Regions from separate parts of the Virgibacillus xinjiangensis genome, predicted to be linked through region 1. Evidence: predicted binding sites of a transcription regulator. Region 1 holds the regulator's gene; each other region holds the start of a gene.
What was found. The regulator CtsR, encoded in region 1, represses protease genes until heat stress. The targets are predictions, from matches to a motif close to ATGGTCAATAAAGGTCAAACA.

Region 1 (4,811 bases):
AGTTAAAAAGCTAAGATACTAAAGTATCTTAGCTTTTTATTTTAGGTGTTAATATTTCCTAAGATAGAAGGATATTTGCATCCGAATACTAGTCCATTGCTGACAAGTGAGTCAGTATACGTTTCAGTTTTGAAGCATGCTGTTGTTCCACAATTTCTTAGACATTATGAGAAATCAGCCTACTTTTTGATGGAGTGCATATATTGGTATAAATGAAAATACTGTTTTATAATTCATATAATAGTAAAAAAGGTGGTGCGGAGATTGGAAACTATAATGAATGAAATATTCCAAGAGGATTTAGACATCATGGTCATTCGATTGCTGATAGCCTTGGTATTGTCAGGAATCATCGGTTTTGAAAGAGAATTGAATAACCATTCTGCCGGTTTCCGTACCCATATACTTGTAGGAGTAGGCGCCTGTCTGATGATGTTGTTATCTGTTTTTGGATTTGAAGAATTTATGCGGCAGTATGATAATGTACGATTTGACCCGGCAAGAATACCTTCTTATGTAATCAGTGGAATTGGCTTTCTTGGGGCAGGGACAATTATTGTATATGGCGGTACCATCCGTGGATTAACTACAGCTGCTTCTATTTGGGCAGTCGCTGGAATAGGACTAGTGGTAGGGGCAGGTATGTATGGTCCAGCTTTATTTACAACGTTAATTATTCTTATCAGCCTTGTCTTTCTAAATAATTTGGAAAGAATGTTCACAAAAGGGCATTCCACAAATATAGTAGAGATAGTAGCTTTATCTGACTTGGAAATCAGCGATGTGATCACTATATTGGAGAACTATAAGCTGAACATCCAAAACGTGGAAATTATTAAAGCGGAGCATAATCTTAGAAAGATATTCATCAAGACAGATCGTATGAAAGATATGGAGAGAATTGCCCTCTTTGAAGAGGTATCACAAGTAAATGAAGTTAGAAATATTTCTGAACTTAAGTAGACATAATGGACGCATCACCTCCTAAGACCTTACACAAATCATTGTTGTAAGGTTTTTTCTATCTACTTTTTGTCTAGACTATACTTAAACAGAATACATAGTATTTGCAAGATGTTTTTTTTACCGTATAATAAGAGTATAGTCAAAGATAGTCAAAGTCAAAAAGACAGCAAGGAGGTGGGGCGCCGGTGAGTAATATTTCTGATGTGATTGAACAGTATCTCAAAAAAATATTACAGACAGAAGGGCAAAATGTCATCGAGATCAAGCGCAGCGAGATTGCGGATCAATTCCAGTGTGTCCCCTCGCAAATTAATTATGTGATTAAGACGCGTTTTACAGTGGAAAAAGGGTATATAGTAGAGAGTAAACGTGGCGGTGGCGGTTATATCCGAATCATGCGTGTCATTCATCAAGATAAATCGGAACTTATCGATGAGGTTATTGAAATGATCAACCCGTCTGTTACCCAGCAGGCTGCAGCTGACATAATGGATCGGCTGATGGAGGAAAAGCTGGTGACGGAGCGGGAAGCAAAACTGATTATGAGCGCAGTGGACCGTACTACATTAGCTTTCCAACTACCTATGCGCGACGAAATACGAGCGCGTGTTCTAACTTCAATGCTCTCCACTTTAAAATACCTGAATAAGTAAGGAGGCTAAAAAGCATGGAATGTCAAGAATGTCATAAACGGCCTGCCACCCTTCATCTCACAAAGGTAATCAATGGAAGCAAGACCACTGTGCATGTATGTGGTGTCTGTGCGAAGGAAATGGGCTATATGAATTCTTCAGAGGAAGGATATTCCCTTCAAAACCTTCTTTCCGGGTTGTTTAATTTCGACCCCGGTGTTTTAGGAGCACAAAAAGGCCAGCCTTATCAGCAATCACAGGAATTTCAATGTCCTGGATGCGGGATGACTTTTTCAGAGTTTCAACGTGTTGGCAAGTTTGGTTGTGCTTCTTGTTATAAAACATTTTCTTCCAGACTTGACCCGATATTCAGGCGGGTACATTCCGGCAACACCCAACATTCCGGAAAGATACCAAAGCGCCAGGGCGGTGATTTGAATAAGAAGAAGCAGCTGGAAAATTATAGAGAACAATTGAAACACCTGATAGAGGAAGAAGCTTTTGAAGAAGCAGCGAAAGTCAGGGACCAAATCAGGGCTCTACAAAGTGACAAGGATGACAGGGAAGCAGGTGAGGGCAACTGATGGCACTGGAGGATTTCATGAAACAAGCAATAAGCCCATGGATGAGGGAAAGTGGGCCTGACAGTGACATTGTATTAAGCAGTCGTATTCGGTTGGCAAGAAACTTTTCGAATGCAGCCTATCCAATCCTGGCCGATCAAAAAAAGCTGGAGGAAATCCATGAGTTCTTCAGGGAGGAGTATGATGAGCAGTCTTTTGAGGATTACGAAAACTTTTCGTTTATTTCTATGGAAGACTTAAGCTCCATCCAAAAGAGGGTGTTGGTTGAAAAGCATTTGGTCAGTCCTCATTTGGTCGAAAATACTCAAGAAGCTGCTGCACTCATTTCTGAAAATGAACAGGTTTCCTTGATGGTAAATGAAGAAGACCATATTCGCCTCCAGGTTTATTTCCCTGGGTTTCAGTTGCCTGAAGCCTTGGAAAAAGCATTTTCTCTGGATGATTGGCTAGAAGAGAAGATTGATTACGCCTATGATGAAACAAGGGGATATCTGACCAGCTGTCCCACCAATGTAGGTACAGGGATGAGGGCTTCGGTGATGATGCACCTTCCTGCTTTGGCCATTACTAAGCAGCTGAATCGCATGACTCCTGCAATCAATCAACTTGGACTGGTGGTCCGGGGGATTTACGGAGAGGGCAGTGAAGCATTAGGAAACCTTTTCCAGATTTCTAATCAAATTACATTGGGCAAAACAGAGGAAGATATTGTTGGAGATTTACAGAGTGTTGTGAAACAATTGATAACACATGAAAGGAATGCCCGCTCCAGATTGATGGAGCAGTCCAGCACCGAGTTGGAAGATCGCATCTTCCGTTCATATGGGGTCCTTGAATATAGCAGAATCATGGAATCCAAAGAAGCAGCCAACCGCTTATCAAATGTACGGCTGGGAATTGATTTAGGTCTTATAAACAACGTGTCCAGAAATATACTGAATGAACTGGTCATCCTTACCCAGCCTGGTTTCCTGCAGCAGTATGCAGAACGGAAACTTTCTGCCAGTGAACGCGATGTGCTGAGAGCTTCGTTGATCCGTGAAAGACTGCAATTAGAAAAGTAGATGGGAGGAAATTTTATATGATGTTTGGACGATTTACGGAAAGGGCACAAAAGGTATTAGCTCTATCACAAGAGGAAGCAGTAAGGTTAGGTCATAACAACATAGGAACCGAACATATTCTCTTAGGCCTAGTCCGTGAAGGGGAAGGCATTGCGGCAAAAGCTTTGCAATCCTTGGGTGTGGAAGTGTCCAATATCCAGGAGCAGGTAGAAGAATTGATTGGTGTCGGTAAACAACCGATGCAATCGATCCACTATACACCAAGGGCAAAAAAAGTGGTGGAACTGTCACAAGATGAGGCAAGGAAGCTGGGGCACTCCTACGTAGGAACCGAACATATCCTCCTTGGGCTCATTCGTGAAGGTGAAGGCGTTGCTGCCCGGGTACTGAACAACTTGGGTGTCAGCTTGAACAAAGCAAGGCAGCAGGTACTCCAGCTCTTAGGAAGCAATGAGTCACAAAGCGGTCGACAGGGAAGGAACGGACAGCAGTCCAATGCAAGCACTCCTACTCTTGATTCTTTGGCGAGGGACTTGACTGTCATCGCGAAAGAAGGAAAAATCGACCCGGTCATCGGTAGGACGAAGGAAATTGAACGTGTTATTCAGGTGTTAAGCCGCCGAACTAAAAACAATCCGGTCCTTGTAGGCGAACCTGGTGTCGGTAAAACAGCTGTAGCAGAAGGCCTTGCACAGCAGATTGTCGATAATGAAGTGCCGGAAATTCTGCGTGATAAACGTGTCATGACACTTGATATGGGAACAGTAGTAGCGGGCACGAAATACCGTGGTGAATTTGAGGATCGCCTGAAGAAGGTCATGGAGGAAATCCGCCAAGCAGGCAATATCATCTTATTCATTGATGAACTCCATACCCTGATTGGAGCCGGAGGTGCTGAAGGTGCCATCGATGCGTCCAACATCCTCAAACCTTCTCTTGCCAGGGGTGAATTACAATGCATCGGGGCAACAACTTTGGATGAATACCGCAAGTACATTGAAAAAGATGCGGCCCTCGAACGGAGGTTCCAGCCAATCCAAGTGGATGAACCTACCTTGGAGGAAACCATACAGATTTTAAATGGGCTGAGAGACCGATATGAAGCCCACCACCGTGTAACTGTTACAGATGAAGCAATTGAGGCTGCGGCACACCTTTCCAACCGCTATATTACGGACAGGTTCCTGCCAGATAAAGCAATTGACTTGATTGATGAGGCAGGATCGAAAGTGCGCCTCCGCTCCTATACTGTTCCACCTAATCTGAAAGAATTGGAACAGAAGCTGGAAGAAGTACGGAAGGAAAAGGATGCAGCCGTACAAAGTCAGGAGTTTGAAAAAGCCGCTTCTCTCAGGGATTCCGAACAACGGCTTCGTGAAGAGTTGGAGGAAACAAAGAAACAATGGAAAGAAAAACAGGGGCAGATAGCTTCTGAAGTAACCGTAGAAGATATAGCCAGTGTCGTGTCCATTTGGACAGGTGTACCGGTTTCTCGTCTGACCAAGGATGAAAGTGAGCGCCTGCTTCATATGGAAGATACCTTGCACAGTCGTGTGATAGGCCAA
Region 2 (4,811 bases), on a different contig from region 1:
AAGCCTACATTGACTGTTTTCACACCGGTTCCGGCATTGCTTGTCATGATGATGACAGTGTCTTTGAAGCTCACATTCCGGCCATGGGAATCTGTCAGATGGCCGTCTTCCATGATTTGCAGGAACATGTTCTGCACATCTGGGTGGGCTTTCTCGATTTCATCCAACAGCAGGATAGAGTACGGGTTGCGGCGGACTTTCTCTGTAAGCTGTCCTGCTTCCTCATGTCCTACATATCCTGGTGGTGAACCGATGATTTTGGACACGGCGTGTTTTTCCATATATTCACTCATATCGAGGCGGATCATGGAATCACGGGAACCGAATAGTTCCTCTGCCAGTGCTTTGGTCAATTCTGTTTTACCTACACCGGTCGGTCCGACAAACAGGAAGGAACCGATTGGGCGGTGCTTGGATTTCAGTCCGGCACGGCTGCGGCGAACGGCTTTTGCCACTTTATTGACTGCTTCCTGTTGACCGATGACTTTGGTGCTCAGCTGTTCCGCGAGGTTCTTCATTTTTTCCTGTTCATCCGCTTGAAGCTTCGTGACAGGAATACCTGTTTTTTCTTCTACAATCAATTGGATATCGGAAATATCTACATCGATGACCTGCTCTTTATCTTTCGCTTTTTCCAGTTGTTTTTGCAGCTGGATTTCCTGATATCTCAGGTTGGCTGCTTTTTCGTAGTCTTCCCGTTCTGCTGCTTCTTCCTTTTCCCTGACGATTTCATCCAAGTGCTGCTGGATGGAATGGGAATCTTTTTCCGCATTGGACAGGTTCAGCCGGGAACCGACTTCGTCCATCAGATCGATGGCTTTGTCCGGCAGGAAACGATCCTGGATATAACGGTCGGACAGCTGAACGAACGCTTCGACCGCTTCATCGGAATAACGAACTTCATGGAAAGCTTCATAACGGTCTTTGATGCCTTGCAGAATTTGAATAGCCTCTTCTTTTGTCGGCTCTTTGACAATAATCGGCTGCAGACGTCGTTCAAGTGCCGCATCCTTTTCGATTTGACGGTATTCTTTCAACGTTGTCGCACCAATGATTTGCAGTTCACCCCGGGCCAGTGCCGGTTTCAGGATATTGCCTGCATCCATTTGGGAGCTCTCTGCTGAACCAGCGCCAACCAGCAGATGGATTTCGTCAATGAACAGAATGACATCCTGTCTTTGCTGCAGCTCACTGATCAGCTGTTTCATCCGTTCTTCAAATTGACCGCGCATGCTGGTATTGGCAACAAGGGATGCTACATCCAGTACATAGATCTCCTTGTTCATCAGCTTGGCAGGTACGCCGCCTTCTACGATCTTCAATGCAAGACCTTCAGCGATCGCTGTTTTACCTACACCTGGTTCCCCGATCAGGACCGGGTTGTTTTTGTTTCTTCTGTTCAATGTTTCGGTGACACGCTTCACTTCCTGATCGCGCCCAATTACCGGATCGATCTGACCGGATCTTGCTTGATCAGTAACGTTCTTGCCTAATTGGTCAAGCAGACCATTTCCTTTATTTCCTTGTCTTTGTTTTGTTTTGGTACCCGTCTGATTCCCTCCATTGCCTTGGGAAAAATTGTTGGCGAAGGAATTATCCGCGTTTCCAAAAGGAGACTGGGAAAAGAAATCCCCGGAATTACTCATCATTTTACCTTGGATCTCCTCAAAACATTCATGACAAAGATGCAGTTGCATTTTTTGATTGTTGATGTTCATCGCCAAGTTCACGTTCGCTTGGTTAATTCCACAATTTTGGCATTGCATCCTTCATTCCTCCTATATATGATCAATTTTATTTAAGCAGGTAACCTGCTGACTTTGTAACTTTGACTTTGACTATCTTTGACCTTAACTGTAGTATAAGGCATTTTCCTCAGTAGATTCAAGTCTTTTGCTTGTTCCACCATTTCTTGAAGGTCATGGGTGTTTTGAACAATATTTGACTTTGACTATCTTTGACCTTTGACTATATTATATACTGACCTTTTTTGACTTTCAAGTACTTTTGCCTAATTTTTTTCTGCATTTGGTCTGAAAGTGCCCTCTCCTACTCCCAATCAATCTTTGCAAATAAGCGCTATATACCGCTGCGGATATGCCACTGCGCTTTCCGTGTACTCTCACCAGCCACCTTGTCGTCTCTCCTCCGAAGTCTCCGTGGATTTCCTCCGCTAGTTGAGATGCTATGCTGACAAGACTATACCCAGCACGACTGTATGATGAAACTGCACCCAGCGAAGACAAAATACGTAGACTCCAGTGGGAACAGCACGAGTCTGAAGGCCCCTGAAGAAGTGCCCTTCTTCTGAGGAGACTGAAGCCGTGCCCACGGAAAGCGAAGTAATTTGTCGCAGCGGTAGCAGGCGGCAGTCCTTATCATTTCTATAAAGTTAGGATCAAAAAAGAGAACAGCTTTATATACACTGTTCCCTTTTCTACATATATTAACGCTTCATTTCTTCTTTTTCCCGCAATTCAATTCGGCGGATTTTGCCTGATGCGGTTTTCGGCAGGTCGTCGACAAACTCGATTTCCCGCGGATATTTATATGGTGCTGTCACCTGTTTGACGTGATCCTGCAATTCTTTGACCAAATCCTGTTCGTCCTGATTCACATTCTGCTTCAGTACCACGAATGCTTTTACAATGTTGCCACGCACCTCATGCGGGCTTGCTACAACGGCGCACTCTTTGACATATGGATGTTTGACCAAAGCGTCTTCCACCTCAAAAGGCCCGATCGTATAACCGGAACTGATGATGATGTCATCCTTGCGTCCCTCAAACCAGTAATAACCGTCCTCGTCTTTTCTGGCCTGGTCTCCAGTAATGTAATAGTCGCCTATTATGGTTTTTTTCGTCCGTTCCTTATCTTTATAGTATTCACGGAAAAGCGCCGGGCTGTCCACTTTCACAGCGATATCACCGACTTTATTGGCAGGAACTGGTTTTCCGTTTTCATCAATGATGTCCACTTCGTTGCCTGGCGTCGGTTTCCCCATCGATCCCGGACGGACTTCGGTATCTTTCATCACACCGAGCAGCAGCGTATTTTCCGTCTGACCATAGCCGTCCCGGACAGTCAAGTTGAAATGGCGCCGGAACGTGTCGATCACTTCCATATTCAACGGCTCACCCGCGGACACGGCACTATGCAGAGCCGGCAGTTGATAATCCTCCAAATTGTCCACTTTGGCCATCAGGCGGTATTCCGTTGGTGTGCAGCACAGCACATTGATATCATTCTCTGCAAGCAGACTCAGATACTTCTCCGGGTCAAATCTTCCATTATAGATGAACCCGGTGGCACCTGAACCGAGTACGGACAGGAATGGGCTCCATATCCATTTCTGCCAGCCTGGACCTGCTGTTGCCCAGACTATGTCCCCTTCCTCAATGGACAACCAGTTTTTCGGCGCTGTCTGCAGATGGGCGAATCCCCATCCATGGGTATGTACTACGCCTTTTGGATTACCGGTCGTTCCGGATGTATATGGAAGGAAGGCAATATCGTCCTTCGCGGTCGGAACCATCTCCAATTGGTCGGACGCCCCTTGTTTCAAGCCATCCAGTTGATGCCATCCATCCGCCGATCCGCCGACGACAAATTTCTTCAGCTGCCGATACTCTTGGATATCCTCGAACTGGTCGGTGAACGGATAATAACTGACAATACCTTTCACCTCCCCATGACTGATCCGGTACTGGAGATCCTTTGTCTTCAGCATCTCGGAAGAAGGAAGGAGCACAATACCTGTTTTCAATGCGGCTAGATAAACTTCATAGGTCTCGATCAGACGAGGCATCATGACGAGGAGCTTGTCCCCTTTTTCCAACCCCATTTCCTGAAACACATTTCCGATCCGGTTGGCGTTTTTCACCAACTCTCCATATGTAGCCTCTCTTTTTGCTCCGGTGTCGTCCTGCCAGATCAGCGCCTTCCTGTCCGCCTCTGCTGCATAACGTTCCACTTCCATGGCAATGTTATATTCCTGTGGTGCAATCAAGTCTTCCCTTTTCATCAAAACCCTCCCTGCAGTTTGCCTTATTATATCAAATGTTTCGAAACTTTATAAAGACGCATGACCGTCGGTTGGAGCCAATTGTTTCGGTAAAACGCATACATTCTTTTTTAAAAAATGAAAAAGCAGACGCTGAACGCCTGCTGCAAGTAGTTATATCATACTTTCCCCTCTTGTCTGAGATTTCCTGATATTCCCTGCCGTTTATCCTAAAATCCATAGATGGATGGAGGGAGATGGTCCTTGATGACAAGGTCGTCCAGACTTTTGAATGTATATCCCTGTTTCTTCAATTCTTTGATCAAGTGTTCCAATGCCTCGGCGTTATCCGAGGACACCGTATGCAGCAGAGCAATCGCACCCGGATGAATTTGGTCCATCACTTGTTCGAAGGCATATTCCCATCCCTTCTGCTTGCTGGTCTCCCAATCCACAAAGGCAAGTGACCAAAAGACATGGATATACCCTAATTCACTGGTCCATTTCAGGGTCTGTTCATTGAAAATTCCGCGTGGCGGGCGAAGGTACTTCAATTCTTTCTGGTCGGAAACCTCAGCCACCGCCTCTTCCAATGTCTCCAACTCTTCCTTGATGGAATCTTTGGAGATCGTAGAGAAGTCGGGGTGATGGTAGGAGTGGTTGCCGATGATATGACCTTCATCTACCATCCGCTTGATCAGTTCGGGCTCACTGTCCACATAGTGGCCGGTGACAAAGAACGTTGCAGGAACCTCTTCTTTTTTCAACACATCAAGAATCTCTCCGGTATACCCAGCTTCATATCCGT
Region 3 (4,811 bases), on a different contig from region 1:
AGGAACCTCTCCCAATGCCATACGCAGTTCATCAGCAGTCCTGCCGACTTCCTCCATATATTCCAGCCGTTCATAGACATCTGCCCGCCATTCCACCATGTCGGGGTTCAGCTCCTTAACCACTTGGACTTCCTCTACTAGCTCTTCACTTGTTTTTCCCATCAGGGGAACAATCACCTTGGGACTTCCTTCACCTATGGTTAGATTTCGTATTTTTACAACGCTCATTCGTTTCCCCCCATTACTGAAATTAATGAATATTATACTTGAACTCTAACATTTTTTCCTCTGTGCAATCAGGACTATTTATCTTATACTGATGCTAATTACATATTTTCAGGGGGAGCATTGGCATGAAAAAAGAAACGATCACACAAAAAAGTATAGTTCTTATCGGTTTCATGGGAGCAGGGAAAACTACTGTCGGAATGGAGTTGGCAAAACAATATGGAAGACCATTTATCGATACAGACGAGGAAATAGAGAAGGCTTTCGGCATGCCTGCGACAGAGATCTTCCAGACTCACGGGGAAAGAGCTTTCCGCAAAAAAGAAAAAGAAGTCATTACAGCGTATGCCCGACAGCCAGGAAACATCATCTCGGTCGGTGGAGGAGCATTCCTACAGGAGGAACTTAAAGAAGTTTGCATGTCGAACAGTATTGTCATCTTCTTGGAAATTTCCTGGCCTTATTGGCAGGACAGACTCAGCGTATTAATCGATACCCGTCCCGTACTGCAAGGGAAATCCATCAAGGAGATCCAAGAATTGTTCGAGCAACGTCAACAGGTCTACCGCTCTCACCATTTAAAAGTGAATACCGATAACCTCACACCTGAGCAAACTGCACAGCACATCTTCACAGAACTGCAACAACAGGAGCACTGATAAAGAAGCAGACAGCAACATTCATTTAATGAAAAGATTGTTTAAACCATACAACACCTATTACATGTATTAGCCCGGAAAGAGTTTTTATCTTTTCCCGGGCTTCATTGCATGCTCTCTACGTTAACTGGATAGTTATTGCCTACTCTTTTACCTTTTCTTTCAATAGCATCCACGGCCTGTTACGTTGCCACTCCACTTCTACCTCTTCGTGCAGAAAAGCTGAAAGGTTTCCACTGGTAAGAACCCGTTCCGTTTGCCCTTGATCAAACACTTTTCCACCCCTAAGCAGCAGTGTATGAGAGAAAACAGGAAGAATCTCTTCTGTATGATGGGTGACAAAAATAATGGTGGGAGCACCCTTTTCGGATGCCATACGGCTGACCGACTCCAGTAAATCTTCCCTTGCCAAGAAATCCAGACCAGTTGTCGGTTCATCCAATATCAACAGTTTAGGATCCCCCATTAAACCTCTCGCAATCAGAAGTTTTTGTTTCTCTCCTTGTGAACATGATTGATAGGGGTTTTCAGCCAATTCGGCACAATCCAGCTGTTCCATCAATTGGTATGCCTTATGATACTCTTCATCGCCTGGATGCTCATAAAGTCCGATGGAAGCATACTTCCCACTCAACACGACATTTACTCCAAGCTCTGTTCCCCTGATGCGTTCTTGAAGAGAAGAACTTACCCAGCCGATAGATTTTCTCAGTTCCCTTATATCCGTTTTGCCAAATAAATTCCCGAGGACTTGAACCGTGCCATTGGTAGGCCATATATAGCCATTGATCATATTGAGCAGAGTCGTCTTTCCGGACCCATTCAGCCCCAGAACAGCCCAGTGCTCCCCGCTTTTTACCTCCCAATCTATTTCTGATAGGATCATCTTCCCTTCCCTCTTCCACGATACATTGGACAATGCGACATCAATCGACATGTTTTCCCCTACCTTCCTATTTCAGATATAGAAAAAAGCAAGAAATACAGTATTCTGCATTTCTTGCTTCATCTCAGTTGACGCGCCCGGAGGGATTCGAACCCCCGACTGACTTGGTACCGGAAACCAACGCTCTATCCTACTGAGCTACGGGCGCATAGAATTGTTAATCGTTTTTTAACACATATAACATTATAACGCCCTCTCAGCTATTTGACAACCCCTCTTTTAAAATCATGCAGGTTTATTTTTCTGATGACTGGGAATGATGGTTAAAAGATTTATCTTCATCTCGAACGTTATCGTTTGACCTTTATTGACCATTTAGTTATGATGTAGAAAGAACGTTATTGAAAAAGGGAGGATTTTACTTATGAACTTAATACCGACTGTAATTGAACAGACCAACCGCGGAGAACGTGCCTACGACATTTACTCTCGCCTGCTGAAAGACCGCATTGTTATGCTGGGAAGCGGAATCGATGACAATGTGGCTAATACGATTGTTGCACAGTTATTATTCCTGGAAGCAGAGGATCCAGAGAAAGACATTTCCTTATACATCAACTCCCCAGGTGGGTCCATTACTGCAGGAATGGCTATCTTTGATACCATGCAGTTCATCAAGCCGGATGTATCCACCATCTGTACAGGTATGGCTGCATCCATGGGTGCCTTCTTGCTCGCGGCAGGGGAAAAGGGCAAACGCTATGCTCTCCCTAACAGTGAAGTAATGATTCACCAGCCGCTTGGCGGAACGCAGGGTCAAGCTACTGACATCGAGATCCATGCCCGCCGCATTATTGAAATGAAGCGGAAAATGAACGAAATTCTTTCCGAGCGTACTGGTCAACCGCTCGAGGTCATCGAACGTGATACAGAGCGTGATAACTTCATGAGTGCCCAGAAATCCGTAGAATACGGCCTGATTGATAAAATTCTGGAACGTAATGAGAAATAATTGGAGACACGGCCGTCCCATCAATCTACAAAGATTGATGGGACGTTTTTTTTTATGGACAACGATATAGAGATGATGGGAATATGAAAATCAAAAAATGTAATCATATCCATGTTCCTCCATCAACTGGTGAGAAAGTTGTAAAGCCATCCATTAAGGAAAAAATCCACGAAGAAGTTTCATTCTCTTCGTGGATGATCGTTGGTTACAGCTTCATTGATAAAGCCTTCTCATTTTATCCGCTTTGTGATATATGGTTATCTTCGGCTTGATGCCGGTTCAATTTGAAACAAAGGAAATCAAATGCTCCATTGCATCTGCTTCATCTGCACCTTCTGCAATGATTTTTATTTCTTCCCCACTTGTTACTGCTAAACTCATTAATCCCATGATACTCTTGGCATTAACTTTTTTTCCGCCTTTTTCCAGAAACAAATTTGCTGAATACCGATTGGCCTCCTGCACAAATTGTGCTGCAGGACGTGCCTGCAATCCAGATTCCAATTCCACTTTGACGGATTTCTCAACCAAATTCCTCATCCTCTCTACTCGTAAGCGCTACCAAGCCATATTGTAGTTAATCGACAGCTCCTGCCCCAAAGCCGGAACTGCCGATTGTTTATGGCATGCGAAAAATTGATTTGATATTTTTATTTATCTGTATTATATCATGAACAATCGATGAAATGAATTATTTCGTTGCAGGCGCCTCTCCCCGCTTTATTTTTTCGGCAAACTCATCAATCTTCTTCAGTCGATGGTTCACACCTGATTTTGATATTCTTCCAGTTGACATCAACTCGCCCAGTTCTTTCAACGTTACATCCTCGTGCTCTACGCGGAGTCTTGCGATTTCCTGCAGTTTTTCAGGAAGCTGATCCAGCCCGACAGTCCGCTCAATCAACTTGATATTTTCTATTTGTCTAAAAGCTGCACCAATAGTCTTATTAAGATTCGCTGTTTCGCAATTGACCAGACGGTTCACCGAGTTCCTCATGTCTCTCACAATCCGGACATCCTCAAATTTGAACAAGGCATTATGCGCCCCTATCACACTCAGAAAAGCAGTAATCTTTTCTGCTTCTTTCATATAGACGATGTATCCGTTTTTGCGCTCCAGTTTCCGTCCGTTTAAATTGAAATCATTCAACAGTTCACACAAAGCATCATTATGTTCTTGGTGGAAATTAAAGATTTCGAGATGATAGGACGATGTTTCCGGGTTGTTGATCGAACCACCGGCTAGGAAAGCCCCGCGCAAATAAGATTTTCTGCAGCATGGCTTCTTTAGAAATTTATCTGAAATGGTCCGAATCAGCCTGTACGGTTCTTCGAAAATTCCAAGGTCCGTCAACATTCTTTTTACATCTTCCTTCATGCGTACAATATAGACATTATTTTTTTTCAACTTCATTTTTTTGCGGACCAGCAGTTCCACTGGAAAAGAATATATCGATTTGATTAATGTATAAATTCTCCTTGCAATGGCAGCATTTTCCGTTTGGACATCCAAAACAAAATCCTGCCGGGAGACGGACAGGGCGCCATTCATGCGTATCAAAGCTGCAAGTTCGGACTGGATGCAGCATTCCTCTACTTCCATGCCCGTCAGTTCTTTCTTGATTTCTGAAGCAAAAGACATCTGTCTCCCCCCTTCCCTTTAAGTGAAGCCTCATTCCTGCAGCAGTCCATCACTTTCTTCTTTTTATAGCGGAATACAATAAGTTGGAAACTTTCTCGGTATCGTGCCTGATCGTCGACTTCGAATGGTCAATGATGTCCCCTTCAATGACCTTGAGGCCCATCTCCCGTAGACGGTCGGTATCATATAAAACGGGCTCCGCATTCTCCTCTTCATAGACGGCCCTTACATTTTTCCGGATAGGTTCATTATGGACCACAATGGAATCCACTGTTCCTTGTCCTATGTGGCTGGTGATTGCCTCTACATGCTCTGAAGCAGTATAGCCCGTTGTTTCACCCGCCTGGGTCATGACATTGCACACATATACAACCTCTCCTCTGC

Region 2: ACFOGI_RS03040 (ATP-dependent Clp protease ATP-binding subunit) is a predicted target of CtsR. The motif match lies at 1,945-1,965, and genes of this name have one in related genera.
Region 3: clpP (ATP-dependent Clp endopeptidase proteolytic subunit ClpP) is a predicted target of CtsR. The motif match lies at 2,128-2,148, and genes of this name have one in related genera.

Annotation. Positions count from the first base shown of each region.
Region 1 covers NZ_JBHRSA010000044.1:56,600-61,410, reverse strand. The annotation lists gene ACFOGI_RS11885 (MgtC/SapB family protein) at 310-963, shown strand; gene ACFOGI_RS11880 (CtsR family transcriptional regulator) at 1,152-1,619, shown strand; gene ACFOGI_RS11875 (UvrB/UvrC motif-containing protein) at 1,634-2,182, shown strand; gene ACFOGI_RS11870 (protein arginine kinase) at 2,182-3,246, shown strand; gene clpC (ATP-dependent protease ATP-binding subunit ClpC) at 3,264-4,811, shown strand, end outside.
Region 2 covers NZ_JBHRSA010000006.1:6,311-11,121, reverse strand. The annotation lists gene ACFOGI_RS03040 (ATP-dependent Clp protease ATP-binding subunit) at 1-1,766, opposite strand, end outside; gene mbcS (acyl-CoA synthetase MbcS) at 2,447-4,024, opposite strand; gene pdaA (delta-lactam-biosynthetic de-N-acetylase) at 4,234-4,811, opposite strand, start outside.
Region 3 covers NZ_JBHRSA010000049.1:36,686-41,496, reverse strand. The annotation lists gene aroD (type I 3-dehydroquinate dehydratase) at 1-228, opposite strand, end outside; gene ACFOGI_RS13840 (shikimate kinase) at 354-887, shown strand; gene ACFOGI_RS13835 (ABC transporter ATP-binding protein) at 1,030-1,824, opposite strand; tRNA gene ACFOGI_RS13830 (tRNA-Arg) at 1,906-1,981, opposite strand; gene clpP (ATP-dependent Clp endopeptidase proteolytic subunit ClpP) at 2,198-2,785, shown strand; gene ACFOGI_RS13820 (HPr family phosphocarrier protein) at 3,065-3,316, opposite strand; gene whiA (DNA-binding protein WhiA) at 3,477-4,427, opposite strand; gene ACFOGI_RS13810 (gluconeogenesis factor YvcK family protein) at 4,477-4,811, opposite strand, start outside.